Heliomicrobium gestii: one gene and its partner. The protein of the gene in region 1 interacts with the protein of each later gene in a pairwise test. Links are inferred from orthologs where the notes say so. Each region holds a gene or a part of one and is shown in the gene's direction. Other genes may lie near its edges.

Region 1 (14,862 bases):
ATTAGCCAGTTGATCCGCAAAGGCCGCGAAGTTCTCACGGAGAAATCGACCGCTCCGGCATTGAAAGAGTGTCCGCAAAAACGTGGGGTTTGCACCCGTGTTTACACGACCACTCCCAATAAGCCGAACTCGGCTCTGCGCAAAGTGGCCCGGGTGCGTTTGACCAATGGGGTGGAAGTGACCGCCTACATTCCCGGCATCGGGCACAACCTTCAAGAGCACTCCGTCGTTCTGGTTCGCGGAGGCCGGGTGAAAGACCTCCCCGGTGTGCGCTACCACATCGTTCGTGGCGCTCTGGATACCGCCGGTACCCAGAACCGTAACCAGGGCCGTTCGAAATATGGAACGAAACGCCCCAAAAAAGGCGCCGCCACGGCTGCCAAAGGGAAGAAGTAACGAGGGGAGGAGAATCCGATGCCGAGAAGAGGATCAGTCGCCCGGCGTGAAGTGCTCCCCGATCCGATTTACAACTCCAAGGTTGTCACGAAACTGGCAAACCAAATCATGTTGGATGGGAAAAAGAGCACTGCCGAGGCCATTCTATACGGCGCCCTTGACCAAATCAAGGAAAAGACCAACAAGAACCCCATGGAAGTTCTGGAGGCTGCCCTCAAGAACGTCATGCCCCTCCTGGAAGTCAAGGCTCGCCGCGTCGGTGGCGCCAACTACCAGGTTCCGATTGAAGTTCGTCCTGAACGCCGCCAGACCCTGGGCCTGCGTTGGCTCATCAAGTACTCCCGCGAGCGCTCCGGCAAGACCATGATTGACAAGCTGGCTGGTGAAATCATGGATGCCGCCAACAGCACCGGCGGCGCCGTCAAGAAAAAAGAAGACACTCATAAGATGGCCGAAGCCAACAAGGCCTTCGCCCATTATCGCTGGTAAGCCAACAGAGTCCCGCTAGGACCTGAGATCCGACAGAAAGGGGGAACGAGCGTGCCTAGACAGTTTCCGTTAGATAAGACACGGAACATCGGCATTATGGCCCACATTGATGCCGGCAAGACGACCACCACCGAACGCATCCTGTTCTACACCGGACGGGTGCACAAAATCGGTGAGGTTCATGATGGCGCTGCCACCATGGACTGGATGGTTCAGGAACAAGAACGCGGTATCACCATCACCTCTGCCGCAACAACGTGCCAATGGCGCGGGCATCGGATTAACATCATCGATACGCCCGGCCACGTGGACTTTACCGTTGAAGTCGAACGTTCCCTGCGGGTATTGGACGGGGCCGTCGCCGTCTTCTGTTCCGTTGGCGGTGTCGAACCGCAATCGGAAACCGTATGGCGCCAAGCCGACAAGTACGGTGTTCCCCGGATCGCTTACATCAATAAGATGGACCGCATCGGCGCTGACTTTTTCCGTGGCGTCGACATGATCCGGGAACGCTTGGGCGCCAACCCTGTGCCCATCCAGATCCCCATCGGCTCCGAAGACCAATTCAAGGGTATCGTCGACCTGATCACCATGAAAGCCATCATCTATGTCGACGACCTGGGCAAGACGAGCGACGTCTCCGAGATCCCCGAGGACCTCGCCGAAGTCGCCGCCGAATACCGGGAAAAGCTCCTTGAAGCGGTTGCTGAGTCCGATGAGGAACTGATGATGAAGTACCTCGAAGGGGAAGAACTGACTGAGCAAGAAGTCCGTGACGGCGTTCGCAAGTGCACCTTGGCCGTCAAGATGATTCCTGTTCTCTGCGGCTCCTCCTTCAAGAACAAGGGCGTGCAGCCGTTGCTCGACGCTGTCGTCGAGTTCCTGCCCGCCCCGGTCGACATCCCTGCCGTCAAGGGTGTCAACCCCGATTCCGGTGAGGAAGATGTTCGTGAGGTTTCCGACGAAGAGCCCTTCTCTGCGTTGGCCTTTAAGATCATGGCTGACCCCTATGTGGGCAAGTTGGCCTTCTTCCGTGTTTATTCCGGTAAACTGAGCTCTGGTTCCTACGTCTACAACTCGACCAAAGGCAAAAAGGAACGGATCGGCCGCATCCTCCAGATGCACGCCAACCACCGGGAAGAGATCGCCGAGGTCTACACCGGCGATATCGCTGCTGCTGTCGGTCTGAAGGATACCACGACGGGCGACACCCTCTGTGATGAGAAACAGCCCATCATCCTTGAGTCGATGCAGTTCCCTGATCCGGTTATCCACGTTGCCATTGAACCGAAGACGAAGGCTGACCAAGACAAGATGGGCATCGCCCTTCAGCGTTTGTCCGAAGAAGACCCGACCTTCCGCATGTCCACTGACCATGAAACAGGTCAGACGATCATCTCCGGCATGGGTGAGCTTCACTTGGAGATCATCGTGGACCGGATGATGCGGGAATTTAAGGTCGAAGCCAACGTCGGACGTCCCCAGGTCGCGTACAAGGAAACCATTCGCACCAAGGCCAAGGCGGAAGGCAAGTTCGTCCGCCAGTCTGGTGGTCGCGGTCAGTACGGCCATGCCGTCATCGAAATCGAACCGCGTCAACCTGGTGAAGGGTACGAATTTGTCAACAAGATCGTTGGTGGTGTGGTTCCCCGCGAATACATCCAACCCATCGATAACGGGATCCGTGAAGCCGCCGAAACAGGCGTCCTCGCCGGTTATCCCACTGTTGACTTCCGCGTGACCCTGGTCTTCGGTTCCTACCACGATGTGGACTCCTCGGAAATGGCCTTTAAGATTGCCGGCTCCATGGCCTTCAAGGAAGGCGCTGCGAAGGCGCAGCCGGTCATCCTTGAGCCGGTCATGAAAGTCGAAGTCACCGTTCCTGAGGAATACATGGGCGACGTCATCGGCGACATCAACTCTCGCCGGGGCCGCATCGAAGGCATGGAAGCTCGCGGCAACACCCAAGTGGTGCGCGGCTTTGTTCCCCTGTCCGAGATGTTTGGCTACGCCACCGACCTGCGTTCGCGCACCCAAGGTCGCGGCCAGTACGTCATGATGTACAGCCACAACGAAGAAGTGCCCCGCAACATCGCTGAAGGCATCATCGCGAAACGGAAAGGCTAAATCGCCACAGGCGATTTTCGCCGGATAGAGGGTGGCCAAGCCGCCCTCATTAAAATTCCTTAAGCCTGAAAAGGAAGGATGAGTACGAAATGGCAAAAGCCAAATTCGAGCGCACCAAGCCGCACGTGAACATCGGCACCATCGGTCACGTTGACCACGGTAAAACCACCACCACCGCTGCCATCACCCTGGTTCTCTCCAAAGTTGGTGGAGCTTCCTTCAAAAAGTACGACGAAATCGACGCCGCTCCCGAAGAGCGTGAACGCGGTATCACCATCAACACCGCTCACGTCGAGTACGAAACCGACAACCGTCACTACGCCCACGTGGACTGCCCCGGTCACGCCGACTACATCAAGAACATGATCACCGGTGCTGCCCAGATGGACGGCGCCATCCTGGTTGTGTCTGCTGCTGACGGCCCCATGCCCCAGACCCGTGAGCACATCCTCCTCGCCCGTCAGGTTGGCGTTCCCTACATCGTTGTCTGGCTGAACAAAGCCGACATGGTTGATGACGCCGAACTGATGGAACTGGTTGAGATGGAAGTTCGCGAACTCCTCTCCTCCTACGAGTTCCCTGGCGACGACATTCCCATCGTTGCCGGTTCCGGCCTGAAAGCCCTCGAGTGCGGCTGCGGCAAGCGCGAATGCGAATGGTGCGGCAAAGTCTGGGCGCTCATGGACGAAGTCGACAAGTACATCCCCACCCCCGAGCGCGCCACCGACAAGCCCTTCCTGATGCCCGTTGAAGACGTCTTCACCATCACCGGTCGCGGCACCGTCGCCACCGGCCGTGTCGAGCGTGGTCAGATCAAAGTCGGCGAAGAAATCGAACTGGTCGGTCTGGCTGAAGCCACCCGCAAGACCGTCGTCACCGGCGTTGAAATGTTCCGCAAACTCCTCGACTTCGCCCAAGCCGGCGACAACATCGGCGCTCTGCTGCGCGGTGTTGAACGGAAAGACATCGAGCGCGGCCAAGTTCTGGCTAAGCCCGGTTCCATCAAACCCCACACCAAGTTCACCTCCGAAGTCTACGTCCTGTCCAAGGAAGAAGGCGGCCGCCACACCCCGTTCTTCAACGGCTACCGGCCCCAGTTCTACTTCCGCACGACTGACGTCACTGGCTTCATCGAACTGCCCGAAGGCGTTGAAATGTGCATGCCTGGCGACAACATCAAGATGACCATCGAACTCGGCAAAACCATCGCCATCGAAGAAGGCCTCCGCTTCGCTATCCGCGAAGGCGGCCGGACCGTCGGCGCCGGTGTTGTCACCGGTATCATCGAGTAATCGATCGCCAAGCGGCTTATAAGCGACCGGGTCCCTGAATTATTTCAGGCGACCCGGTCGCTTCCTTATATAGCCGTCTTTTAGTGTCCTTGCAAAATTCGGATTTCCGAGTCCATTGAGATGCGAAGGTGGCGCGGGTGCGCCAACGGGCGCACCCGGTGCCACAGGACTTCATCGCGCCATATTGTAGTCGACTCATAAGTAGAGGGGATTTTATGGAGCTCAATTGCAAAGATTATTTAATCAGCACGGACAAGTCGCTTTTAGACCATGAGACGATTTATAGGTTCTTGGCTTCGTCCTATTGGGCAAATAAAAGACCTACTGAAGCCATAAACAAATCCATTGAGACGTCGCTTTGTTATGGCGTATATCTCGGAAACAGACAAATCGGATTTGCTCGGGTCGTCACAGATTTTGCAACAATGTACTGGTTAGCAGATGTCATCATCGATGAAGAGTATCGAGGCAGAGGTATTGGGAAAAAACTTGTAGAGACAATAGTTGCTAGCGAAGAATTGAAAGGTCTGAACGGTATATTAGGAACACTCGACGCGCACGGACTATATGAACAATATGGATTCGAAAAAAACGTAAATAGATTTATGGTAAAAAGACCGAGCTAGCAATGGCATTTTTGATCGCCGACTATAGTATCCGTACTGAGGCAAAAATGGAAAAATTTGAATACATCTAGTTTATCTTTGATTTGATATAGGTTGTATTTCTAACAGAAAAGCCATGAAATACTGTGTGGAGTTTCCTAACTTAGTATCTTCACTTACCTAGGGGAGATCATTGAAATAGCAGAGGGCTGGCGGTGGCCTGAGCGATTTGAGCGGAGCGGCGAAGAGCGAGCGCAGAGGCGAAGCGTTAAAGGGCGCCATCGACATGCATACAACCCTAAAGTTTTGGCGCCCCAGCGTAGCCGACAAGCGAGCCGCCGCGGAGCTCTTAGCGAAGGCCGCCGCCAGCCCCCGCGATTAAAGTGCGAATTAAATCGCGCATCTTCACCGGCATCACAAGACGACCCGCGCGGTAACCATAGGCACTTGATCAGTATCGGCACGCCAACCGCCCGATTCCCGCAGATTTTCCGAGAAATATTCTAATACAGAGCAAAAACCGCTTGCATTTCCGAACACTTGGTGCTAAAATTTCATATTGTGGGTTGGCTTTGCGATGAAGCGAAAGGTTGCCCAACAATGGCTCGGGATTGGTGGGCGCAGCTCTCTTTGTGTCTTTTTACTTACGACACGCCCGAGAGCGTTGTTGGGGTAATTTTCGCGGAGAAGGTCCGTAATCAATCGGGCGAACAAAAGGAGGGACTTACCTACATGGGTAAACAAAAAATTCGGATCCGCCTGAAGGCTTTCGATCATCGGATTCTCGATCAGTCTTCCGAAAAGATCGTTGAGACGGCCAAGCGGACCGGCGCGGCGGTATCCGGTCCGATTCCGCTGCCGACGGAGAAGAGCATCTACACCATCTTGCGCTCTCCCCACGTCAACAAAGACTCCCGTGAGCAGTTCGAGATGCGCACCCACAAGCGCCTCATCGACATCCTCGAACCCAATCCGAAGACTGTCGATGCGCTCATGCGTCTGGACCTGCCGGCGGGCGTGGATATCGAAATCAAGCTGTAATCCTTTTGCTAGAGATGGGAGGTGTCATTGGTGGCTAAGAAAGGTCTTCTCGGACGAAAAATCGGTATGACGCAGGTATTTGCCGACAACGGTGTTGCTGTGCCCGTGACGGTTGTCCAGGCCGGCCCCTGTGTTGTCGTTCAAAAGAAAACCATGGAGAAGGACGGGTACGAAGCCGTGCAAATCGGTTTCGGCGATGTCCGTGAAAAACTGCTGAACAAGCCGAAAAAAGGTCACCTGAAAAACGCCGGCGTTCGCCTGGTGCGCGTTCTGCGCGAGATCAAGGTGGACAGCATGGACGAGTATAAGGTTGGCCAAGAACTGAAAGCCGATGTCTTCACTGCCGGTGAGTATGTCGATGTGGTCGGCACATCCAAAGGCAAAGGTTTTGCCGGCGGCATCAAACGCCACAACTTCAAACGCGGACCGATGAAACACGGCTCCAAGTACCATCGTCGCCCCGGTTCTGCCGGCGCCAAAGGCCCGGCCCGCATCTTCAAGGGTCGCAAGATGCCTGGTCGCCTGGGCAACGAACGCGTTACCGTACAAAAGCTGCAAGTCTTCCGTGTCGACGCCGAGCGCAACCTGCTCCTGATCAAAGGCGCGGTGCCCGGTCCCAAACGCGGTCTGCTGCTGATCAAAAACTCCGTAAAGGTTAAGTAATCAACCCCCGGAGAAAGGAGGACACGACATGCCGAAAGTAGCCGTTTACAACATCGAAGGCGCTCAGGTTGGTGAAATCGAACTGAGCGATGAGATCTTTGGCATTGAGCCCAACGAGGCCGTCATGCACCAGGCCGTGGTTACCCAGCTGGCCGCCTGGCGGAGCGGTACCCACAAGGTCAAGTCCCGTGGCGAAGTCTCCGGGGGCGGCAAAAAGCCCTGGAGACAAAAAGGCACCGGTCGCGCTCGCGCCGGCACCAGCCGTTCGCCCCTCTGGCGCGGCGGCGCAATCATCTTCGGGCCCCAGCCCCGCAGCTATAAAGTCGCTATGCCGAAGAAGGCCCGTCGTCTGGCCCTGAAATCGGCCCTGTCGGACAAAGTCCGCTCCGGCAACCTGATCGTCGTCGACGCCCTGGAAATGGACGCCCCGAAGACGAAAGCCATCGCCGGAATCATGAACAAGCTCAACGTGGAACGCAAGGCCCTGTTGGTGACCGCCGACATCGACGAAACCGTCTTTAAATCGGCCCGCAACATCCCCGGCGTATCCCCTGTTGAAGCTGTTGGCATCAACGTCTATGACATCCTGAACCACGACAAACTGGTCATCACCAAAAATGCCGTGGCCAAGGTTGAGGAGGTGTTCGCCTGATGCGCAGCCCCTATGACGTTCTGAAAAAACCCGTCATCACTGAACGGTCGATGGACTTGGCTCAGGAGAACAAATACACCTTCGTGGTGGAGCCGAAAGCCAACAAAATCGAGATCAAACATGCTGTTGAACAACTCTTCAACGTCAAGGTCCTTGATGTTCACACCATGAACGTCAAAGGCAAGCCCAAGCGGATGGGCAAGTATGCCGGACGGACCGCCGACAAGAAGAAAGCCATCGTCACCCTGAAAGATGGCGACAAGATCGAAATCTTCGAAGGCGTCTAAGTCTGGCCGGACCAAAGGAGGGAAACCGCGTGGCTGTGAAAAAATTTAAGCCCACCTCGCCTGGTATCCGCCAGATGACGGTGGCCAGCTTTCAAGAGATCACCAAGACCGAACCGGAAAAGTCCCTGCTTGAGCCCCTGAAAAAGAACGCCGGGCGCAACAACCAGGGCAAACTGACTGTTCGGCACCAAGGCGGCGGCCATAAGCGCATGTACCGGGTCATCGACTTCAAGCGCACCAAGGACGGCATTCCCGCCAAGGTCGCTTCCATCGAGTACGATCCGAACCGGACCTCGCGCATCGCCCTGATCAGCTACGCTGACGGCGATAAGCGCTACATCATCGCCCCTAACGGTCTGAACGTGGGCGACACCGTCGTCTCTGGTCCTGACGCCGACATCAAGACCGGCAACTGCCTGCCCCTGAAGAACATCCCCGTCGGCACCCTGATCCACTGCATTGAAATGCGCCCCGGCAAAGGCGGCCAACTCGTCCGCTCCGCTGGCGTCGCCGCCCAGCTCATGGCCAAGGAAGGCGACCACGCCACCCTGCGCCTGCCCTCCGGCGAGATGCGCAAGGTGCTGGCCGAGTGCCGCGCCACCATCGGTCAGATGGGCAACCTGGAACATGAAAACGTGACCATCGGCAAAGCCGGTCGGAAACGTTGGATGGGCATCCGACCCACCGTCCGCGGTGTTGTCATGAACCCCGTCGATCACCCCCATGGCGGTGGTGAAGGCCGTTCCCCCATCGGACGCAAAGCGCCTGTTACGCCCTGGGGTAAAGTGGCCATCGGCGGCAAGACCCGTCGGAAGAAGTCTTCGGATAAGCTGATCATCAAGCGCCGCACCAAGTAAGATGGTCCGGCCATACGGAGCGGGTAAGACCACTCGCCACCCCGACACCAGAAGGGAGGATCGTGCATGGGCCGTTCTCTGAAAAAAGGACCTTATGTTGAAACCAGCCTGTTGAAAAAGGTTGAGGATCTGAATCAAAAGAACGAGAAACGGGTCATCAAGACCTGGTCCCGGCGCTCGACCATTTTTCCGCAATTTGTCGGTCACACCTTTGCTGTCCATGACGGGCGGAAACACATCCCCGTCTACGTGACCGAAGACATGGTCGGACACAAGCTGGGCGAATTCGCCCCGACCCGGACCTTCAAAGGCCATGCCGGTTCGGAGAAATCCAGCCGTCTGCGCTAGGCCAGGGAGAAGAGGAGGAAGGCCAATGGAAGCCAAAACCGCCCAAGCGGTGGCCAAGTACGTCCGCACCTCTCCCCGGAAGGTACGTCAAGTCATTGACCTCATTCGGGGCAAATCGGTAGCCGACGCCTTTGCCATTTTGAAATTTACCCCCGTGAAAAGCGCTGCCGACGTGGCGAAAGTCCTCAAATCGGCTGTCGCCAACGCCGAGCACAACTATGAGATGAACACGGCTGATCTTTATGTGAAGACCTGCTTCGTCGACCAAGGTCCCAGCATGAAACGGATCAGCCCCCGCGCGCAAGGCCGCGCCGACGTCATCAAGAAGCGCATGAGCCACATCACCGTTATTGTCGCCGAAAAGCCCGCCAAGCCCGCAGCCGTCAAGAAAACCGCTGCTGCGAAGGCCGACGCCAACGCCGGGACGAAGGAGGGATAAGTCGTGGGTCAAAAAGTCAATCCGAAAGGGTTCCGGATTGGTGTCATCAAGGATTGGGAGGCTCGGTGGTTCGCTGGCAAAAACTACGCCGAACTGCTGCATGAAGACCTGAAAATCCGTAAGTTTGTCAAAAAGAAACTCTACGCCGCCGGCATCCCCCGTATTGAGATTGAACGGGCCGCCAACCGCGTTAAGGTGACCATCCACACCGCCAAGCCGGGCATCGTCATCGGCCGCGGCGGCGCTGAAGTGGAAAACCTGCGCAAAGAGCTGGAAAAACTGACGGGTCGCGCCGTCAACATCAATATCGCCGAAGTGAAAAAACCCGAACTGGACGCCCAACTCGTTGCCGAGAACGTGGCGGCCCAGCTCGAGAAGCGGACCTCCTTCCGTCGTGCGATGAAGCAGTCTGTCGGTCGCACCATGCGCCTTGGCGCCGAAGGCATCAAGATCATGGTCTCCGGTCGTCTTGGCGGCGCTGAAATCGCCCGGACCGAATGGTACAACGAAGGCAAGGTTCCCCTTCACACCCTGCGCGCCGATATCGACTACGGTTTTGCCGAAGCGCACACCACCTACGGCATCATCGGCGTCAAGGTTTGGATCTACAAGGGTGAAATTCTGCCGGGCGCCAAAAACCGCACCGGTGAAACCCGTGAACCTGCCGAGCGCGCTGAGCGTCCCGAACGTTCTGACCGTCGCGATCGTCGCCCCCGTGGTGACCGCCGGGCGCCTGCCGCCGCGGAAGGAGGGAAATAACCCATGTTGCTGCCGAAACGCGTTAAATGGCGTCGGGTGCAACGGGGCCGTCTGAAAGGCAAGTCCAAAGGCGGCAACAGTGTCGCATTTGGTGAATACGGCCTGCAAGCCCTTGAAGCCGCCTGGATCACCAGCCGCCAGATCGAAGCCGCTCGTATCGCCATGACCCGTTACATCAAGCGGGGCGGTAAAGTCTGGATCAAGATTTTCCCCGATAAGCCTGTCACAGCCAAACCGGCTGAAACCCGGATGGGTTCCGGTAAAGGCTCCCCCGAATACTGGGTTGCCGTTGTCAAACCGGGCCGGATCATGTTTGAGCTGGCCGGCGTTCCTGAGGATATCGCCAAGGAAGCCATGCGCTTGGCCATGCACAAGCTGCCCATCAAGTGCAAGTTTGTAAAACGGGAAGAAGTGGGTGGTGAAGCGAATGAAAGCTAAAGAACTGCATGACCTGAGCACGGAAGAACTGCAGAAACAGCTCACCAACTTCAAAGACGAGCTCTTCCGCCTCCGCTTTCAACTTGCTACCCAACAGTTGGAGAACCCCATGCGGATCCGGGACGTGCGCAAAAACATCGCCCGGACGCAAACAGTCCTCCGTCAACGAGAACTGGAAGCCCAAAAGGCTTAGTGCAGCGGGTAAGGAGGTAAGAAGCAGTGTCCGAACGTGCCGAACGCAAGACTCGCATCGGTAAAGTCACGAGCGACAAAATGGAAAAGACCGTCGTTGTCGCCGTTGAAAGCCGCATCCAGCACCCCCTGTACGGCCGTACCGTCAAACAGACGAAGAAGTTCAAGGCCCATGATGAAGAAAACGCCTGCCAAATCGGCGATATCGTTGAAATCATGGAAACCCGTCCCCTTTCCAAGGAAAAGCGCTGGCGGGTAGTCCGCATCGTTGAAAAGGCCGTCATCGTATAAACCACGGCATAGGAGGTTACCGTCGTGATCCAGCAAGAAACTCGACTCCGGGTCGGTGACAACACCGGAGCCAAAGAGTTGTTGTGCATCCGTGTGTTGGGCGGCTCCTACCGGAGGTATGCCTCGGTCGGCGATATCATCGTCGCATCTGTTAAAGAGGCAACGCCCGGCGGCGTGGTTAAAAAGGGAGACGTCGTCAAAGCCGTGGTTGTCCGGACTCGGAAACCGATCAAACGGCAAGACGGTTCCTACATCCGCTTCAGCGAAAACGCCGCTGTTATCATCAATGATCAAAAAAACCCGAAGGGGACCCGTATCTTCGGGCCCGTGGCCCGCGAACTCCGCGACCGCGATTTCATGAAGATCATTTCGTTGGCCCCCGAAGTACTGTAGGGTGGAGGTGAAAGCACCATGGCCAACCCGAAAGTCCATGTAAGAAAAGGCGATCTGGTACAGGTCATCACCGGCAAGGACGCTGGGAAAAAAGGCAAAATCATTGAAGTGATTCCCGCCAAAAACCGGGTTGTCGTTGAGAAGGTTAACGTCGTCAAACGGCACTCGAAGCCCAGCAAAGCCAATCCCCAAGGCGGCATCATCGAGAAAGAGGCGCCCATCGATGCCTCCAACGTGATGATTTTCTGCCCCAAATGCGACCGGCCGGTGCGCAGCGGTCATATGTTCTTGGAAAACGGCGACAAGGCTCGCATCTGCCGCAAATGCGGCGACGTGCTTGACAAAGACAAGTAAAGCCTCGTCCGAGAGGAGGTCAGCAGATTGGCCCGTCTGAAAGAAAAGATTCAAACCGATGTCAACGCTGCCATGATGCAGCGGTTCGGATATAAGAACGTCATGCAAATCCCCCGCCTGGAAAAAGTCGTCGTCAACATGGGCCTCGGGGAAGCGATTTCGAACCCCAAAGGTCTTGACGCGGCGGTAGGCGACCTGACCCGCATCACCGGCCAGAAACCGGTCATCACGACGGCGAAGAAATCCATCGCCGGCTTTAAACTGCGGGAAGGCATGAAGATCGGCTGCAAGGTGACCCTGCGCGGCGACAAGATGTACGACTTCGTCGACAAACTTGTCACCCTGTCCTTGCCCCGCGTCCGCGACTTCCGCGGCGTGAGCCCCAAATCCTTCGACGGTCGCGGCAACTACACCCTCGGCCTGAAGGAACAACTGATTTTCCCGGAAATTGAGTACGATAAGATCGACCGTATGCGCGGGATGGACGTCACGTTTGTGACGACGGCCAAGACCGACGAAGAAGCCCGTGAACTCCTTCGGCTGATCGGAATGCCGTTCCGCGCCGAATAAGGCATTACAGGAGGGAATCTCGTGGCAAAAACATCCATGATCGTGAAACAAAGCCGTTCCCCCAAATTTCGCGTCCGCGCGCACAATCGCTGCAAGATCTGCGGACGCCCCCACGCTTACATGCGGAAATTTGGGATGTGCCGGATTTGCTTCCGCAACCTGGCCTACAAAGGGGAAATCCCCGGCGTGACCAAGGCCAGTTGGTAAAGATACACGGAGGGGGGTACCAGCCCAATGGTCATGACCGATCCAATCGCGGATTTCCTGACACGGATCCGCAATGCCAATATGGTTTACCATGACAAAGTGGAAGTTCCGGCTTCCAAAGTCAAGCGGGCCATCGCAGAGATCTTCAAGAGCGAAGGTTATGTCAAAGACGTCGAGTACGTCGAAGACAACAAGCAAGGCCTGCTCCGCATCTACCTGAAGTTCGGCCCCAACCGTGAGAAAGTCATCACCGGCGTCAAACGGATCTCCAAGCCGGGCCTGCGCGTCTACGCCCGCAAAGAAGAGATTCCCAAGGTCCTCGGCGGACTGGGTGTCGCCGTTCTTTCGACCTCGCAGGGCATCATGAGCGACAAAGCTGCTCGGAAAGCCGGCCTCGGCGGAGAAGTTCTCTGCTACATCTGGTAACAGACCTATTCTTTGAACCGAATCGCACACAGCAGGAGGTGTGACCATGTCACGGATCGGCAAGAAACCCGTGGCGATCCCGGCCGGCGTCAACGTAACGATTGAAGGCAATGTCGTTACGGTGAAAGGGCCGAAAGGCGAACTCAGCCGGGAACTCCATAAAGACATCATCGTCACGGTGGAAGGCAACACCGTCCAGGTTACGCGCCCCAGCGACGATAAATTCCATCGCTCCCTTCACGGCCTGAGCCGCACCCTCGTCGCCAACATGGTTGACGGTGTGTCCACGGGCTTCAGCAAAAACCTGGAACTGGTCGGCGTCGGCTACCGGGCGGCCAAGCAAGGCAAAAAGCTTGTCCTCACCGTCGGCTACAGCCACCCGGTCGAGATCGACCCCGGTGAAGGGCTGGAAGTGGAAGTCCCTGTTCCGACGAAGGTCATCGTCAAAGGGATCGACAAGGAAAAAGTGGGCGCGCTGGCGGCCAACATCCGCGCCGTACGGGAGCCTGAACCCTATAAGGGCAAGGGCATCAAGTATGATACCGAAGTCATCCGCCGCAAAGTCGGTAAGACCGGCGGTAAAAAAGGCAAAAAATAAGCCCTAACCCGAGGTCGAAGGGAGTGAGCCCGAGTGATCAAAAAACTTGACCGCGATGCCGCACGTCTGAAGAAACACATGCGGATTCGCAAACGGGTGCAGGGCACTGAAGAGCGTCCCCGCCTGTGCGTCTTCCGCAGTCTCAATCATATCTACGCCCAAGTGGTCAATGATGTCACCGGCCGGACCCTGGTGGCCGCCTCCAGCCTCGACGGCGATTTCAAGGCAGCCAACGTATCCGGCGGGAACATCGAAGGGGCCAAAAAGGTCGGCGAACTCGTCGCCAAGAAAGCCCTGGAACAAGGCATCGAAAAAGTGGTCTTTGACCGCGGCGGTTATATCTACCATGGCCGGATCGCAGCTCTGGCCGAAGCAGCCCGGGAAGCGGGGCTTCAATTCTAAGCGTCCCGCATAAAGGAGGGAAAAGAATGGCAAGAATAGACGCGAGCGGTCTGGATCTTCAGGAAAAAGTCGTCTACATCAACCGCGTGGCGAAAGTCGTCAAAGGCGGTCGCCGTTTCTCCTTCAGCGCCCTGGTTGTTGTCGGTGACGGCAAAGGCCACGTAGGCTTCGGCCTCGGCAAGGCCGGCGAAGTGCCTGAAGCGATCCGCAAAGGCGTTGAAGACGCGAAAAAGAACCTGATCGTCGTCCCCATGGTTGGCACAACCATCCCCCATCCCGCCCTCGGCGTGTTCGGCGCTGGCCGTGTGTTGCTGAAGCCGGCCTCCAAAGGTACCGGCGTCATCGCTGGCGGCCCTGTCTGCGCCGTCCTCGAACTGGCTGGGATTCACGATATCCTCACCAAGTCCCTGGGATCCAACAACGCCAACAACATGGTGCGCGCCACCATGGAAGGCCTGCGCAGCCTGAAGCGCGCCGAAGAGGTCGCCAAACTGCGCGGCAAAACGGTCGAAGAGATTATTGGTTAGGAGGGTCAACCGTGGCTAACAAACTTAAGATCACCTGGGTGAAAAGCGCCATCGGTTACTCCAAGAACCAAAAGCTCACCGTGGCCACCCTGGGTCTCAAAAAGCTCCATCAATCGGTCCTCCACGATGATACCCCCGCCATCCGGGGCATGATTCGCACGGTCAACCACCTGGTGACCGTGGAAGAAGTGGAAGCCTAACGCGAGGAGGTGTACCCATTGCAACTCCATGATCTGAAACCGGCTCCGGGGTCGCGGCAAAAACCGACCCGGAAAGGGCAAGGCACCGGTTCCGGCCTGGGCAAAACGGCCGGCCGTGGTCATAAAGGTCAAAAAGCTCGCTCCGGCGGCGGTGTCCGTCCCGGCTTTGAAGGCGGTCAACAACCGCTCCAGCGCCGGATTCCCAAGCGGGGCTTTTCCAATGCCCCCTTTAAAAAGGAATTCGCCATCATCAACGTGGGCGACCTCGATGTCTTCGAGGCTGGCACGGTGGTGACGCCGGAACTGCTT
Region 2 (14,721 bases), on another replicon or contig:
GTGCCGGAGGTCATCTACGACCTGATCCTGGACAGCCCCTTTGAAACGGTGGAAGACCTAGAAAAGACCTACTACCTCTGCATGAAGCTGCACAAGCCCTTCACGTTGAACCTGCATGGCCTTTGCTTCTTGCCTGGCACCGATATCGAAAAGATGGCCGTTGAGAAGGGCCTGCTCACCTGGGAAGAACTGAAGCGGGAGCAAACACGCCCGATTGAAGAGATGTACCGGACCTTCAGTTGGTGGACCCATACGGGATCGCGAGAGGATCGGGAACGGGCCTACTGGAAGAACATGATTCATCTGACCCAGTTTCGCTGGGCCTCGATGCTCCTCCCTGTGTTCGAGTCGAAGGTCTTCCGCGATAAGCCGGAGATGATGAACCCGCTGCGCACCACCGCCAACGGCTGGAACCTGATGCGGCGCGTCGCCCGCAAAGCCCGGTTGAAGCTCGGTCTCACCTGAGGTTTAACGGTCACCCTTCTGGGCAAGACTGGAAACAGACCTTTGCCTGTGAGGGTGTTTTTTGTGCTCAAGTTCTTTTTTTACCTGATCGTCCAGACGGGCCTGTTTTTGCTCCTCAGCTTTTTTCTGCTCTTCCGCAACGGCGGTGAAGGCGCCCAGTGGGTGATCCAACGGATGCCCACGGTCGAAGCGACCCTGACCCGCTGTGTGCAAGAGTACACGCCATCCCTTTTCGAGGTATGGACCACGCTGGCGCCGCCCTTTGGGAGTGGGTCGGGCAAAAATACCGTTCATGACCGGGCTGAAACGGTCGATTCTTCCTCTGGCGTGGGAACGGATCATGCTGTGCCCAGTGCCCAGGTGAACGGGGAGACGCCGGCAGACCCGGAGCATGGGGCGGGAGAAGCGGAAGAGCCGGCGGGCCAGCGGATAGAGCCGGCTGCCATCGAAAGCCTCGCTTTGGCCATGCAGGCGTCAGGCATCACACCGCGAGAGTGCGCTGTCAGTCTCTCCATGCCGATGGATCCGGCGATGTGGAAGGGAATGGCCGAAGGGGAGCGGCGCTCCGCCGCTGAGGCGCTGCTGCAACGGTATTATCGAGACATCGCCGGCCAAGGGGCCGGCGAAGCCCCTGTCATCCGCATGGACGGGCAACGGCTCTTCGGCCTGTTGCGCAGCGATGACGGAAAAGAGAGCCGGCTGGACTTGATGCTGCAGTTCGAGGCGGAACAGGGCCATCTGACTGCTGTCCTCCGGGAGCCCCTGGCCAACGTGCAGGGGAACGAACGGCTGAAACGCCTGTACAACCTGGCTGATGGGCGACAGCGCTGTGAGTTCAGCCTCACCCTGCAGGGAGCCCGCCCCGGTCTGCTCGGTGCAGAGCAACAGGAACAGGTGCTCAACCACTGTTTGGATCGCTTGCAGGCGCAGCGGCTGCGCAGCACCGCCAAAGAGGCCGTCGTCGTCAGCGCCTACTGGCCGCAATTACCGGGCGGCATCCGCATGGGCCAGGATCGGTTGAACCTGCAAGGGATGGCCCGCTATTACGGTGTCGACCGGAGCACTCACTTCGCCTTCGGGTATCCCATGTTGATCCAAGAGATGTAGCGGCATCCCTGGGCGGCTCGCTGACCTGGGGATATGGCCCATCCAAGAGATGCATGTGTAGTCGAAAAAGGTTCCGGAGAAAGTATTTTAAGCAGGAAAGCGATGCGACCTGTCGAATGTAAACGGGGTTGTCGAATCCCTTTCGACTTCCTACATACCCAGCGGTTTGTGGATTACCCAAAAAAAGGGGGGCGGCCGGTTCCCGGAGAACGGTGAAGACGGCGGACGGAATTGATGGAGACAAAAATTGTTGTGCGCGGGGGCAACCCCCTGATTGGACATATCCGAGTCAGCAACGCCAAGAATGCGGTGCTGCCGATCCTGATCGCATCCCTGTTGGCGGAAGGTGAATCGACGATCGCCGATGTTCCCCGCTTGGCCGATGTGGACACCACATGCGCCCTGTTGCAGCACATGGGCTGTGAAGTGGCGCGGCAAAACGGAAACATCGTCGTCCGCACCGGTTCCCTCTCCGGGGAAGAGGCGCCCTATGAGTTTGTGCGCATGATGCGGGCCTCCTTCCTTGTGCTCGGACCCTTGCTGGCGCGGCTCGGCCGGGCCGTCATCTCGCTGCCGGGCGGTTGCGCCATCGGTTCGCGACCGATCAACCTGCACCTAAAGGGCTTGGAGGCGATGGGCGCCAAGGTCCGCCTCGACCACGGTCATGTGGAGGCCTCCTGTCGCCAGTTGCAGGGCGCCCAGATTTATCTGGACTTTCCTTCCGTCGGCGCTACGGAGAATCTGATGATGGCCGCCTCCCTCGCCAAGGGGCAGACGGTGATTGAAAACGCGGCCGAGGAGCCTGAAATCGTGGACCTGGCCAACTACCTGAACCGGATGGGGGCGCGGATCAAAGGGGCCGGCACGCCGGTCATCAAGATCGAAGGCGTCGAGCGGCTGCAAGGCGGCGCCTACACGCCGATCCCCGACCGGATCGAGGCCGGCTCCTATATGGTGGCCGCCGCCGCCACCGGCGGCGATTTGACGGTGGACAACATCATCATCGATCATGTCAAGCCGGTCATCGCCAAGCTGAAGGAGATGGGCGCCACCGTGCAGGAGATGGAGACGAGCCTGCGCGTTTCCGTCGATCAGCCCTTGCGCGCCGTCGATATCAAAACCCTGCCCTATCCCGGTTTTCCGACGGACATGCAGGCCCAGATGATGGCCTTGCTGGCCGTCACGACCGGCACCGGCGTGGTGACGGAAACGGTGTTTGAGAACCGCTTCATGCATGTCGATGAACTGAAACGGATGGGCGCCCAGATCAAGGTGGAGAGCCGCACCGCTATCGTGCAGGGCATCCCCAAACTGTACGGAGCGCCGGTCAAAGCGACGGATCTGCGGGCCGGGGCGGCCTTGATCGTGGCCGCGCTTGCTGCCGACGATACGACAGAGATCGGCTGTGTTCATCACATCGACCGCGGCTACGACGACATTGTGGGCAAACTGCGGCAGGTGGGGGCCCGGCTCGAGCGCTCAAATGTCGATTGCTGAAGGCCCACGCGACCTGGGGTCACCGGTCTGGGATCACCAACTGGCTGCGAAGACATCATGCTTGAATTTTTGAATGGGCCGTCATGTTTCCTCCACCTGTGCGCATACACATAGATGCGCACAGGCAAGGAGGGAGGCGGGCTCGGTGCGGCGCTTGAGGCTTTGGCGGTGGAAGTTTTGGCTGGCAATGACCATGGTGGGCGCCCTGTCGGTCGTTTTGGCGATCCCCTGGCTGTCTGTCTATGGTCCCTATGTGCGTCTGCGTCTCTCACCGGCGACCGGACCGGAGGTGACCGTGCGCACCGAACAGGACCAGGTGCTTTCCATGCCGATGGAGGAGTACCTGGTTGGGGTGCTGGCCGGGGAGATGCAGCCCCAGGACCCGCCGGAAGCCTTGAAGGCCATGGCCGTCGCCGCCCGGAGCTTCGCCTGGCTGCGCGTCGAGCGGGGGGAGACCCTCTGCGCGACCGTCCATTGCCAGGTATGGCTGTCGCCGGAGCAGCGGCTGCAGCGCTGGGGCGCCGTAAAGACGCCGCAGTTTACGGAGCAGCTGTTGAGCGTGGTTACGGCGACGCGCGGCCAGATGGCGCTCTACGGGAATAAGGTGATCGACGCCACCTATCACGCCTCCTGCGGGGGGCGGACCGAGTCGGCCGCCGCTGTTTGGGGCCGCGAAATCCCCTACCTGCAGAGCGTGTCCTGCCCGGAAAAGCCGGATCTCCGGGAGGCGCGGTTTACACTGGGCGAGTTGGACGCCCGGTTGGGGACGACGCTGGCGGCGATGGCCGCCAAGTCGCGTCGCAACGCCGTGGAGGTTGTCGACCGGACCGAGACGGGGCGAGTGAAACATGTCCGTGTCGCCGGTGAGGAGATGGAGGGAACCCGGTTTCGCTCCGCTCTGGGGTTGGCCTCAACGGATCTTCGACTGAACTGGGACGGCGGCGGCCTGCGCGTCGAGACGCGCGGCCATGGTCACGCCGTGGGTCTTTGCCAGGCGGGCGCGGTGTCGATGGCGGAGAAGGGCGAACCGTACGATGCGATCCTCCGCCATTACTATCCCGGAACGAGATTGGAGACCCTGTATTGAGACAACGACTGGCAGCGCCTGGTCGTTCTTTTTTTTGCCCTCTCTCATATAATCTATTGACTTTCGGGGAGAGGGAGGGCCGGGCATGCAGGAATATATTCGCAAACGAGTGTTGGAGGTATCCCAGTACATCTTGGATACGTCCGCCACAGTCCGACAAACGGCCGCAGTATTTGGCGTCAGCAAGAGCACCATCCACAAAGACGTGACCGAGCGCCTTCCCTCTGTCAATGCCGACTTGGCTGAAGAGGTCAAAAGCATCCTGGACCACAACAAATCGGAGCGGCATATCCGCGGCGGTGAAGCGACCCGGCGAAAGTACCAGGAAGCGCTGTAGCCCGGAAATTTCGTGCCCTTTTCCCCTTGGCTGCAATGATTCGACAGGGTATACTTTATATGACATAGGAACGAATCAGGAAAAGCAGGCTAGGAGGACAGGGCGTGTTTGGTTTGAATGTGGACATCGGAATCGATCTGGGAACAGCCAGCGTGCTGGTTTTTGTTAAAGGTAAAGGTATCGTGTTAATGGAGCCCTCCGTCGTCGCCATCAACAAAGACACCGGCTCGATCATCGCCGTCGGTGAAGAGGCGCGGCGCATGCTCGGAAGAACGCCGGGCAATATCGTGGCCATCCGGCCGCTGCGGGACGGCGTCATCGCCGACTATGATGTGACTGAGCGGATGCTCCGCTACTTTATCACAAAAGCCTGCGGAAAATCCTTCTTCTTTAAGCCGCGGGTCATGGTCTGCATACCCTCCGGCGTCACGGGCGTTGAAGAGCGCGCCGTGCGCCAAGCGGCGCTGCAAGCAGGGGCGCGGCAGGCCTATCTGATCGAAGAACCCCTGGCGGCCGCTCTCGGCGCCGGGTTGGAAATCTCCGAAGCCTCCGGCTCGATGGTCGTCGACATCGGCGGCGGCACGACAGACATCGCCGTCCTCTCCCTCGGCGGCATCGTCTGTTCCAAGTCGCTCCGCGTCGGCGGGGACAAGTTTGACGAGTCCATCGTCCGGTACATCCGCAAGGAGCACTCCTTGATGATCGGCGAGCGTACGGCGGAAGAATTGAAGATCCGCATCGGCACGGCGTACCCGTCCGGGCGCAAAGGCGAGGAGTTCGCCGAGATCCGCGGGCGCGATCTGGTCACCGGCTTGCCCAAGACGATTCGCGTCTCGGCGATGGAGACCTTCCGGGCCATGCAGGAGAACATTGAGGCCGTTGTCAGCGGCGTCAAGGAAGTGCTGGAACGAACGCCACCGGAACTGGCTGCCGACATCATGAACAAAGGCATCGTCATGACCGGCGGTGGTTCGCTGCTCAGCGGTCTGGACACGCTGATCGCCAAAGAGACGAAGCTCCCCGTCCACGTGGCGGAAGAGGCCATCTCCTGTGTGGCCCTCGGAACGGGGCTGGCGCTGGGGATGCTGAATTACCTGCAGAAAAATACAATCCTGTCGAAAAAAGTGATGTAAAGCAAAAAGAACTGACATATACTGAGAGAAAGCCGCGATACCGAAAGGACTATCCAAAACGGATCTGTACCATTAACGCAGGAAAGTGGGAACGACGACGTGCACAAGAAGGTTCGCAAAGCGATCATCCCGGCCGCAGGGTTGGGCACTCGCTTTCTGCCGGCTACCAAAGCCCAGCCCAAAGAGATGCTGCCCATCATCGACAAACCGACGATCCAGTTCATCATCGAAGAAGCGATTGCCGCCGGGATTGAGGATATCCTGATCGTGACCGGTCGCAACAAACGGGCGATTGAGGATCATTTCGACCGTTCGGTGGAGCTCGAGGTCTTTCTGGAAGAGCGGGAAAAATGGGAGCTACTGGATACGGTAAAACAGATTGGCAGTCTGGCCGACATTCACTATGTGCGCCAGAAGGAACCACTCGGGCTCGGCCATGCCATCTACTGCGCCCGTTCTTTCATCGGTCACGAACCCTTCGCCGTGCTGTTGGGCGATGACGTGATCCATTCCAACAAGCCCTGTATCGGCCAACTGATCGACGCCTACCACCAGGTGCGGGGCACCGTCGTCGGGGTGCAGCCCATCCCCCGGGAGCACAGTCGCCGGTATGGGATGGTTTCGCTGGCCGCCGAGGCGGGGCCGAATCTGTGGAAGCTGGACGCCATCGTGGAAAAACCGGAGCCAGAGAAGACCCCATCGGATCTGGCGGTCATGGGACGGTATGTGATCGAACCGGAGGTCTTCTGCATCCTCGAAAATCAGGCGCCTGGAAAGGGCGGCGAGATCCAGTTGACCGACGCCTTGCACGCGCTCCACAGCGATTGCGGCAAGGGGCTCTATGCCTATGTCTTTGAAGGGAACCGCTACGACGTGGGCGACCGGATCGGGTACTTGAAGGCGACGGTGGACTACGCTTTGCAACGAGACGATCTCGCGGAAGAGTTTCGAGCCTATCTCCAGGAAGTCTTGCAGCGTCGGGGACAATAACCCCGGCGCTTTTGCCTGATCTTTGGTGAACACCTTTTGTCTACATATAAAAAGATAAAGAACAGTTGAAAAGAACAGTCGTTTAAAAAGGAATCTTGGTAATCCAAAAAATGCCGCTAAAGTCGCCAGCGAGCCCCTTCGATAATGAAAGAGACGGTTTAGAAGCTTCTAGTCTCTATTCATCGTTCACGATTCCACTGAGATAGATTCGGAATCCCGAAAAAACGATCCAACGGATCGAACGTCAAGTCGCAAAGGAGAGGTGAAGGGCGCTTTGATTCGCGGTCTTTACACATCGGCTGCCGGAATGCTGGTCCAACAGACGAATCAGGATGTAATCGCCAACAACCTCGCCAACGTGAACACGGTGTCTTTCAAAAAAGACCGTGCCGTCTTCCGGGAGTTTCCAGAGATGCTCATCCGTCGCATGCATGACCTCAGCCCTGGGGAACCCGGCCAGGCGGAGAAAAACCCCGTCATCGGCCGGCTGGGCACCGGCGCTGTCGTCGACGCGATCTGGACAGACACGAGCAACCCGGGTGTCCGGGTGACCCAAAATCCGACAGACCTCGCCATCCTGGGCCGGGGCTTTTTTGTGGTCAACACACCGGAAGGGGAGCGCTACACCCGCGACGGCCAGTTCTCGCTGCGAGCCGATGGCGCCCTGGTCACTGCCGAAGGGTATGCCGTGCAGGGAACGGCGGGCGATATCACCGTTCCATCCGGCGGCGCCATCCGGATTGACAGCGAGGGGCGCGTATTCAGCGGCGATAACGAAGTCGCCCAACTGCGCGTCGTCGGCTATGACGAACTGGCGCCGGGGCAAGAGCCGCCGCTGCTCAAAGCGGGGGACAGCCTCTATCGACTGAATCAACAGGGCGCCGGCGGCGGGCTGCGCGATCTGGCTGCCGGGGAGCGGGAAATCAAGCCGGGCGCCCTGGAATTGGCCAACGTCAACGTCGTTCAGGAAATGGTGCAGATGATCACCGCCTCCCGGGCTTATGAAGCCAACCAAAAAGCGATTCAATCCCAGGACAGCACGCTGGAAAAAGCCTGCGGAGAGTTGGGAAAGGCCTAGGATAGATTTTTACAAGGGGTGAACCGGTATGATGCGAGCGCTGTACTCGTCGGCGACAGGCATGATCGCCCAGCAGTTGAATATGGACACGATCTCCAACAACCTGGCCAACGTGAACACGAACGGTTACAAAAAAAGCCGGGCCGAGTTCCAGGACCTGCTCTACAGCACGCTCCGGACCGCCACCGCCCAGGTTCCCACAGGGATGCAGGTGGGCGCCGGTGTGCGGCCCAGTTCGATCACCACGATCACCACAGGCGGCAACATGACCCAGACGGACAGCCCCTATGACTTGGCGATCGCCGGGGAGGGCTACTTCCGGCTCACCAACCCCAACAACGACGCCGTGCCCTTCTACACCCGCGACGGGAGCTTCAAGCGGGACAGTGAGGGGTACTTGGTCAATGCCGACGGATTCCGTCTCGATGGCTTTGATCCCTTGCCAGAGGGTTCTACGGAGCTGGACATCAACGCCGAAGGGATGATCTCCTATAAGGATGCCAACGGCGAGCGGGTCGATACAGGCCAGCGCATCCAACTGTACACCTTCCCCAACCCGGCCGGCCTGAACCGGGAAGGCCGCAACCTGCTGACCCAATCGGCGGCTTCCGGCGAGGCTGTCGGCGGTGACGCCGGCGCTGACGGGCGGGGATCGATCAACCAACGCTACCTGGAGTCGTCGAACGTGCAGGTCGTCGATGAGATGGTGTCCATGATCACCGCCCAGCGCGCCTATGAGGTGAACACCAAGGCGATTCAGACGGCCGATGAGATGCTGGGACAAGCGAATGGATTGAAGCGCTAAGTAGAAGCTAGATAGCATTCCGTACCCACTGTATCTTCTAGCGAAGCTGCCGTGGGTATCTTGTTTGCACAGCCAAACACCCTCTAGACCGAACATGCTAGAGGGTGTTTGCCTATCGGCTTAGAAGAGGGGGATGTCGCCTTGTTGACACAAACAAGACGCAAAAAACGAATCGGCGCCACATTGACGCTCCTGCTGTTTCTCATGCAGATCTTCTCTGCGCCGGGGCTGTTCCTGCCGAAGGCGGAAGCAGCGACGTTCGCCATTCAAAGCATCGACTACAGCTATGGCGACGGGTTGACCCGGCAAATGATCATCCGGGCGAATCAGTCTCTGGAAGGCGCCACTGTAGACATCGGCGGCGGTCAGTTCACATTTCCGAAGATCACCGGCACGAGCAGCACCGTAACACTCGATCTGCCTTCCGGATTAACATCAGGGCAAAAGTATGACTTGACGGTCACAAAAGGGACGGGAGACTTTGTCACCGTCAAAAATGCCATCGATATGGATACGCCCTTCAGTATCACCAATATGATCGGCTCATACAACATCGATGTCAGCAATCCCGACACGCGTCAAATCGTCGGCAGCAACTTTAAAACTGATCCGGATACAACGTATATCATCAATGCCGGCGACTCGCCGCCGAAGACGGCCACTGTTATCGACTCAACGAAAATCGAATTCCCCGTTCCGGTTACAACCAAATTCGGCAGTTATAGCGCCTATCTTCGCGAAGAAAACAAGATCGCCAAAGGGACGAGCGAGTTAACCGGTCAAGCCACATCCGTCGAGATCAACCGGTATTATCAAAAGGTCTTCGGTCCCTTGAACTTCTGGCCGGGGGGCACGCCCAACCTGCCGACCATCCATTCGGTGGAAAACCTGTTTCCCTACGCGCCGACCGATGGATCGGCGCCGCAGAAACAGTGGGGCTCGGCCGATCCGGACGATCTTTTCGACCAGACGGGCCAGAAAGGGTATCTGATCAAGATCACCGGTCTCAACTTCAAGACGGCCAGCGGCACTCAGGACATGGAGGCCTACATCAACGGGACCAAGTATCCCATCGAAAAGTATGAGTCCACAGGAACGCAACAATCCATCCAAGTCCGGTTGACGGGATTGAACCTGGTCAACCAGACCGGCTTTACAGCCGTCTCGATCGGGGTGCGAAACACCGATGGCTTCCTTTCCGTCGAGCCGCAAGCCTTCTGGCTGGTAAAGAACCCCTACCAACTGCGGATCGAGGGAACAGACAGCCAGGCCTACATCGATGGGCGCGGCACCGACGGAAACCCGAAGGAGATCGTCATCTATGATGACGGCTATAAATTCGACCAAGATCAATTTGACGGCGCCTCCCGAACGGTCTCCGGTCTTCCCAGCTACCCGCAGGTGCGTTTCGGCCCATCAAACACGTCGAACAGTTCCAGCACGGTTACCCTTGAAGGAAAAAACAAACTGAGAGTCAAAGTGCCGCCTGGACCGGCCGGTTCATGGGAACTGAAGGTCATCACCCGCTACGGCACGAGTACATACAAATACTTCACCTACCTGCCCTACCAGAGCGTGCCCACCCTTTCCGGTTTTGTCGACGACCCCGACAGCACGGCTACACCGGCGAAGCTAGCCCAGACAAAACGGGACACGCCCTTCAAGACCTACCTGCGAGGGACCGACTTTTACAGCAGCGCCAACGGCACACCGCCACAGGTGTTCGTGGGCGACCAGGCGCTGCCGGCGGGCAGTGTCAAGTACATCAACCCCAAGACCCTGGAGGTCACCTTCCCAACGTGGACAGAACCGGGCACCTATCGAATCAAGGTGCATAACGCCGACGGCGGCGAAACGAAGGAACAGGATGTCCAGTTCACCTACCTGAGCCTCCCGAAAATCAGCAAACCGGAACCGTCGAAAATCGGCTCCAAGGGCGGCAACATCGTCCGGCTCTATGGCCAGGACTTCATGAAAGGGATCCATATCCTGATCAACGACAAGGCCGGCATCAACAACTACGCCGTCCCCGATACCGTTGTGGACAACGTGTACAGCATCCAGTGGAACTCCCCGACGGAACTGTTTTTCCACCTGCCCGACAGTCTCCCGGCGGGAACATTGACCCCGACCGATGACGGCTTTATCACCATCACCAACCCTGACGGCGAAAGCTACACCTACAAGGACGGATTCTTCATCCGCGATCCCCAGCGCTCCCCCCAGATCGATTCCGTCGTCCCGTCGAAATCGCCGAGGGGCGGCAACATTGAAGTGATCATCACCGGCAAAGACTTTGACGAAGACGCCGTCGTCTACTTTGCCAACACACCTGTTTCCGGGCCAGGCAAGGTCACCCGGGTCAGTGACAAGGAACTGCATGTCATCGTCCCGGCCGTCAAAGAGATCTACCCTTTCCTCGACGACAACACCAACATCGGCATCCCCATCCCCATCCGGGTGATGAACATCTGGGACGCCAGCGCTTCCCCGCCCTATATGGGCTTCCAGTACAAAAACACATCGAGCACCCCCAAAGCAGATACCCTCCAGCCCTCCGTCGGCAGTGTGACCGGCGGCACCTACGTGGTCATTCTGGGAAGCGGCTTTATTCCCGGCACCGGCAACGACGGACGCGCCGGCAGCGACGGCAACACGGTCGATAACACGGTCGTTTACTTCGGATCGCAAGAAGTGAAAGCCCACCGCGTGTCGGCCAACCTCATTGAAGTGTTCACCCCGCCAGCCCCCTATGGGCAACCAGGCACCGTCGATGTCCGCGTCATGAACCCCGACGGCGCGACGACCCTTCTAAAAAGCGCCTATACCTATAAGATGGTTGACAGCTATCCCCGGATCGACAGCGTCACCCCCCGGTACGGCCCGACGACGGGCGGCACAGAGATCACCGTCAAAGTGAGCGACTACCGCGATGGCGGCAAGATCTTCATCGGCGGAAAAGAGGCGACCCTGATCCAGGTATTGCCCACGTCCGATGATCCCGATCCCAGCAACGGCGCTGCTTACAAGAACGTCTATGTGCGCACGCCGGCCCACACGGCGGGATGGAAACGGGTGGTCGTCTCCAACCCGGACGGCGGCTCCGGGTTTACCGAGGCAGACGGGTACCTTTATGTTGCGCCGGGAAGCACACCGACGATCACCTCGGTGACCCCGAACAGCGGCGCCACGACGGGCGGCATCACCGTTGTCATCAAAGGTACCGACTTCCGCGACACGATCCGCAACGACACGTCAGCGCCAATCACCTTCCAGACCATTGAAGGCGCCAAGACATTGACCCCCGGTTCGACGATCACCGTTCTCCCGCAAGTGACCTTCGGCGGCGTCCCGGCGACCTCGGTGAAAAAGCTGAACGAACAAACGATTGAGGCCGTCGTCCCCGTCAACAGCACCGGGACCAAAGACGTCACCCTCACCAACTGGGACTTCGGCACGGCCACATTGAAAAACGGCTTTACCTACGTGGGGACGAACCCCGGCATCAACTCGATCTCGCCCTGCGGCGCCGACGTGGACGATCCCACACGACCGGTCGTCTACATCGACGCCACCGACCTTGTTTACGACGGAACCGGATTCATCGTCCGCTTCGGCGAGAGCAACCGCCCCGCCGGCACTGGTCCCTATGACGTGACCAAAACGCGCATCGGGGAAGACGCCAACGGCAACGCCGTCGCCGGCACAGGCATCCAAGTGGTCACCTATGACTCGACGACCCGTCGCGGTGTGTACCGCGTCACCGTTCCGCTGTTAAGCAAACTCTTCAACTATTATGACGCCAATGACCCGAACAACCGGATTCAAATCCATATCTTCAACCCGGACGGTCAAGAAAAAGTCTGGAGCGGAAAATTCCGCATGTTCAACGACGAACAGGGACCGGTCATCAACTCGATCGAACCGGCCAGCGGCTCCGCCATCGGCGGCACACCGGTGCGCATCAAGATGACGAACCTGCTCATCGATTGGAACAAAAAAGAACAGTGGCCCTACTTCGTCTTCGGCGGCATCCGGGTGATGCCCAACAACGCCAACACAGCCATCAACTACCCAGCCGATCCGAACAAAGACCTGAGCAACGAACCGGTGCGCCTGATCACGCCGGGAAACAGTTCGACGGACCAATGGGAGTGGGAGGTCGTCCTGCCCGCCTATCCCTGGCCGACCGATGCGGCCTGGCGGGACAAGAATGAATTCCCCGTGCAAGTGATGGCCGTCAACCGCCTCGACTGCACCAGCGGCGTCGCCGCCGAGCCCTTTATCTACACCAAACCCAAGGGCGGCCTGGACCTGGTGGGCATCACGCCGGACCGCGCCCCCACCGACGGCAACCTGCCGGCGGTGATCACCGCCGCAATCAATGCCAACTCCAAAGGCTTCGTCCAAGAAGGCGGAACGCCGCGGGTGCTCTTCGGCACGGTGGAAGCGACCGTCACCAACGTCACCCCGAAAGAGCTCTCCATCCTGATCCCGCCCCATGAGGTGGGCAAGGTGGACATCACGGTCATCAACCCCGATGGTTCGGAAGGGCATCTGTACCAAAAGTTCACCTACACCACGATGCCGCTGATTGAATCGATCAAGCCCAACGCCGGTCCTGTCTCAGGCGGCACCGAGGTGGTTATCAACGGAAGGGGCTTTGTCACCGGCGCAAAAGTGACCTTCGGCACGGCGGCCGCGACGGTCCTCTCCGCCGAAGACAGCGTCATCCGCGTCAAGACGCCGCCCGGCCCGGCCATCTCGGGCGATACCACCAAAGCTGTCGTCGATGTCACCGTCACCAACCCCGATGGCAATTCCCACACCTTGACGAACGGATTCACCTACTACAAAGATGAAGGCCTGCCGGAAGAAGCGCCAGTCATCATCGCCAAAGCCGTCAGCAAAGACACCATCCGCGTCTCCTGGCCGGCCGTCAACATGGCCAAGGCCTATGAAGTGGAAGTGTCCGAAGGGGAGCGGGGGAACTACCGCCTCTATGAAAATATCTCGACCGATCACAAGCAAGGCGATCAGCTGTACTCCCTCGTAAAAGGGCTGATCCCGAAGACCAAGTACTGGTTCCGTGTGCGCGCCATTTCATCGCTCGGCGCCGGGCCCTACTCGGAAGAGGTCTCGGCCACCACGACCGATGAAGGCGGCTTTGACGGTTTTGGACAGTCCGATAGCGAGATCGTGACCACCCCCCAAGGGGCCAAACTGATCCTGCGCAAGAAGGTTGAAAAGTACTATGACCTGCGGAGCGGCGCCATGGGGGCTGCCAAGACAAAAGCCGTCTCCTTTACGCCTGACGCGCAAGGCTACGCCAATCCGGTGCTCCTTGACAGCGGCGAATGGAAAGTGCTGATCCCGCCCTTGGCGATCCGGTACAACGCCGGCAACATGACCGACAGCCAGGGCACCGTCCAGGTGGGACCGGCGCCGGCCGAGCAGGCGGAACGGGCCTTGCTGAGCAACCGTTTCCGCAGACCCATCTCCAAAGTCTATGAAATCCAACTGATCTATGAAAAAGACAAGGACGCCTTCGCGCCGGCTTATTTCAACCAGGCCCTCTCATTGACACTCAACTACCAGGCGCCGCCGGCCGGGAAAATGCCCAGCCTCTACTACTATGACGGCATGAGCCGCACATGGACCCGGGTGGAAGCTTTCGTCGATCCGGTTGCGGTGTCGGCCGCCGTAAACCGCGCCGGTTACTACGCCGTCTTCGCCGACTAACCCAAGCGCACCACGGCGCGATAAAAAAGAGGTGCAATTCATTCATGAGGAAAGAAACACGTAAAATTCACGCCCTGTGCGTAAGCGCGGCCTTGCTGCTGACGCCGCTGCCGACAACGCTGCTCATGGCAGCACCGGCGGCGGCGGCCCAGGCGGTGCTGCCCAACCAGATCGCCGGCGTTCCCTACGCCCAGAACCTGATCCAAAACGGGACCTTCACCGATACGGCCGGTCATTGGGCCGAGGAGCCCCTCTTCATGGCCGGTCTTCACGGACTTCTCGTCGCCGACAGCCAGGGCAAGGCCAACCCCGACGCGCCGCTTTCCAAACGGGACGCCTTGCTGGGCATCGCCCAGTTGACCGGCTGGATGCCGGACCTGCAGACGCCGGGGAAACGCCCCTTGACCGGCGACACCTGGTCGGTATGGGGACGGCGGATCATTGACGTCGCCCAGGCGAAAGGGCTCTTCGGCAATCCGG

The links.
Region 2: the proteins of tuf (region 1) and mreB interact in binary tests that used the Bacillus subtilis proteins (3 or more experiments, as listed by UniProt). The link is inferred for Heliomicrobium gestii from one-to-one orthologs.

What each region holds. Positions count from the first base shown.
Region 1 is NZ_WXEX01000002.1:333,989-348,850, reverse strand. What follows is about bases 2,216-5,202. They hold tuf (elongation factor Tu), read left to right. Parts: upstream 2,216-3,101; coding sequence 3,102-4,304; downstream 4,305-5,202. Other genes in these bases: GTO89_RS03660 (GNAT family N-acetyltransferase), read left to right, coding at 4,520-4,930; fusA (elongation factor G), read left to right, coding at 2,216-3,012. In the rest of the region: rpsL (30S ribosomal protein S12), read left to right, coding at 1-396; rpsG (30S ribosomal protein S7), read left to right, coding at 415-885; more of fusA, read left to right, coding at 937-2,215; rpsJ (30S ribosomal protein S10), read left to right, coding at 5,642-5,950; rplC (50S ribosomal protein L3), read left to right, coding at 5,981-6,613; rplD (50S ribosomal protein L4), read left to right, coding at 6,642-7,265; rplW (50S ribosomal protein L23), read left to right, coding at 7,265-7,552; rplB (50S ribosomal protein L2), read left to right, coding at 7,582-8,409; rpsS (30S ribosomal protein S19), read left to right, coding at 8,476-8,757; rpsC (30S ribosomal protein S3), read left to right, coding at 9,200-9,955; rplP (50S ribosomal protein L16), read left to right, coding at 9,959-10,393; rpmC (50S ribosomal protein L29), read left to right, coding at 10,383-10,586; rpsQ (30S ribosomal protein S17), read left to right, coding at 10,613-10,876; rplN (50S ribosomal protein L14), read left to right, coding at 10,901-11,269; rplX (50S ribosomal protein L24), read left to right, coding at 11,288-11,623; rplE (50S ribosomal protein L5), read left to right, coding at 11,651-12,193; and 7 more genes. UniProt on the Bacillus subtilis protein: GTP hydrolase that promotes the GTP-dependent binding of aminoacyl-tRNA to the A-site of ribosomes during protein biosynthesis.
Region 2 is NZ_WXEX01000006.1:180,598-195,318, reverse strand. What follows is about bases 3,766-6,611. They hold mreB (rod shape-determining protein), read left to right. Parts: upstream 3,766-4,597; coding sequence 4,598-5,626; downstream 5,627-6,611. Other genes in these bases: galU (UTP--glucose-1-phosphate uridylyltransferase GalU), read left to right, coding at 5,726-6,611; spoIIID (sporulation transcriptional regulator SpoIIID), read left to right, coding at 4,242-4,493; spoIID (stage II sporulation protein D), read left to right, coding at 3,766-4,156. Outside these bases: GTO89_RS08870 (B12-binding domain-containing radical SAM protein), read left to right, coding at 1-465; GTO89_RS17835 (YwmB family TATA-box binding protein), read left to right, coding at 529-1,572; murA (UDP-N-acetylglucosamine 1-carboxyvinyltransferase), read left to right, coding at 1,807-3,069; more of spoIID, read left to right, coding at 3,215-3,765; more of galU, read left to right, coding at 6,612-6,616; GTO89_RS08835 (flagellar hook-basal body protein), read left to right, coding at 6,879-7,694; flagellar basal-body rod protein FlgG, read left to right, coding at 7,723-8,499; GTO89_RS08825 (IPT/TIG domain-containing protein), read left to right, coding at 8,644-14,241; GTO89_RS08820 (S-layer homology domain-containing protein), read left to right, coding at 14,286-14,721. UniProt on the Bacillus subtilis protein: Forms membrane-associated dynamic filaments that are essential for cell shape determination. Acts by regulating cell wall synthesis and cell elongation, and thus cell shape.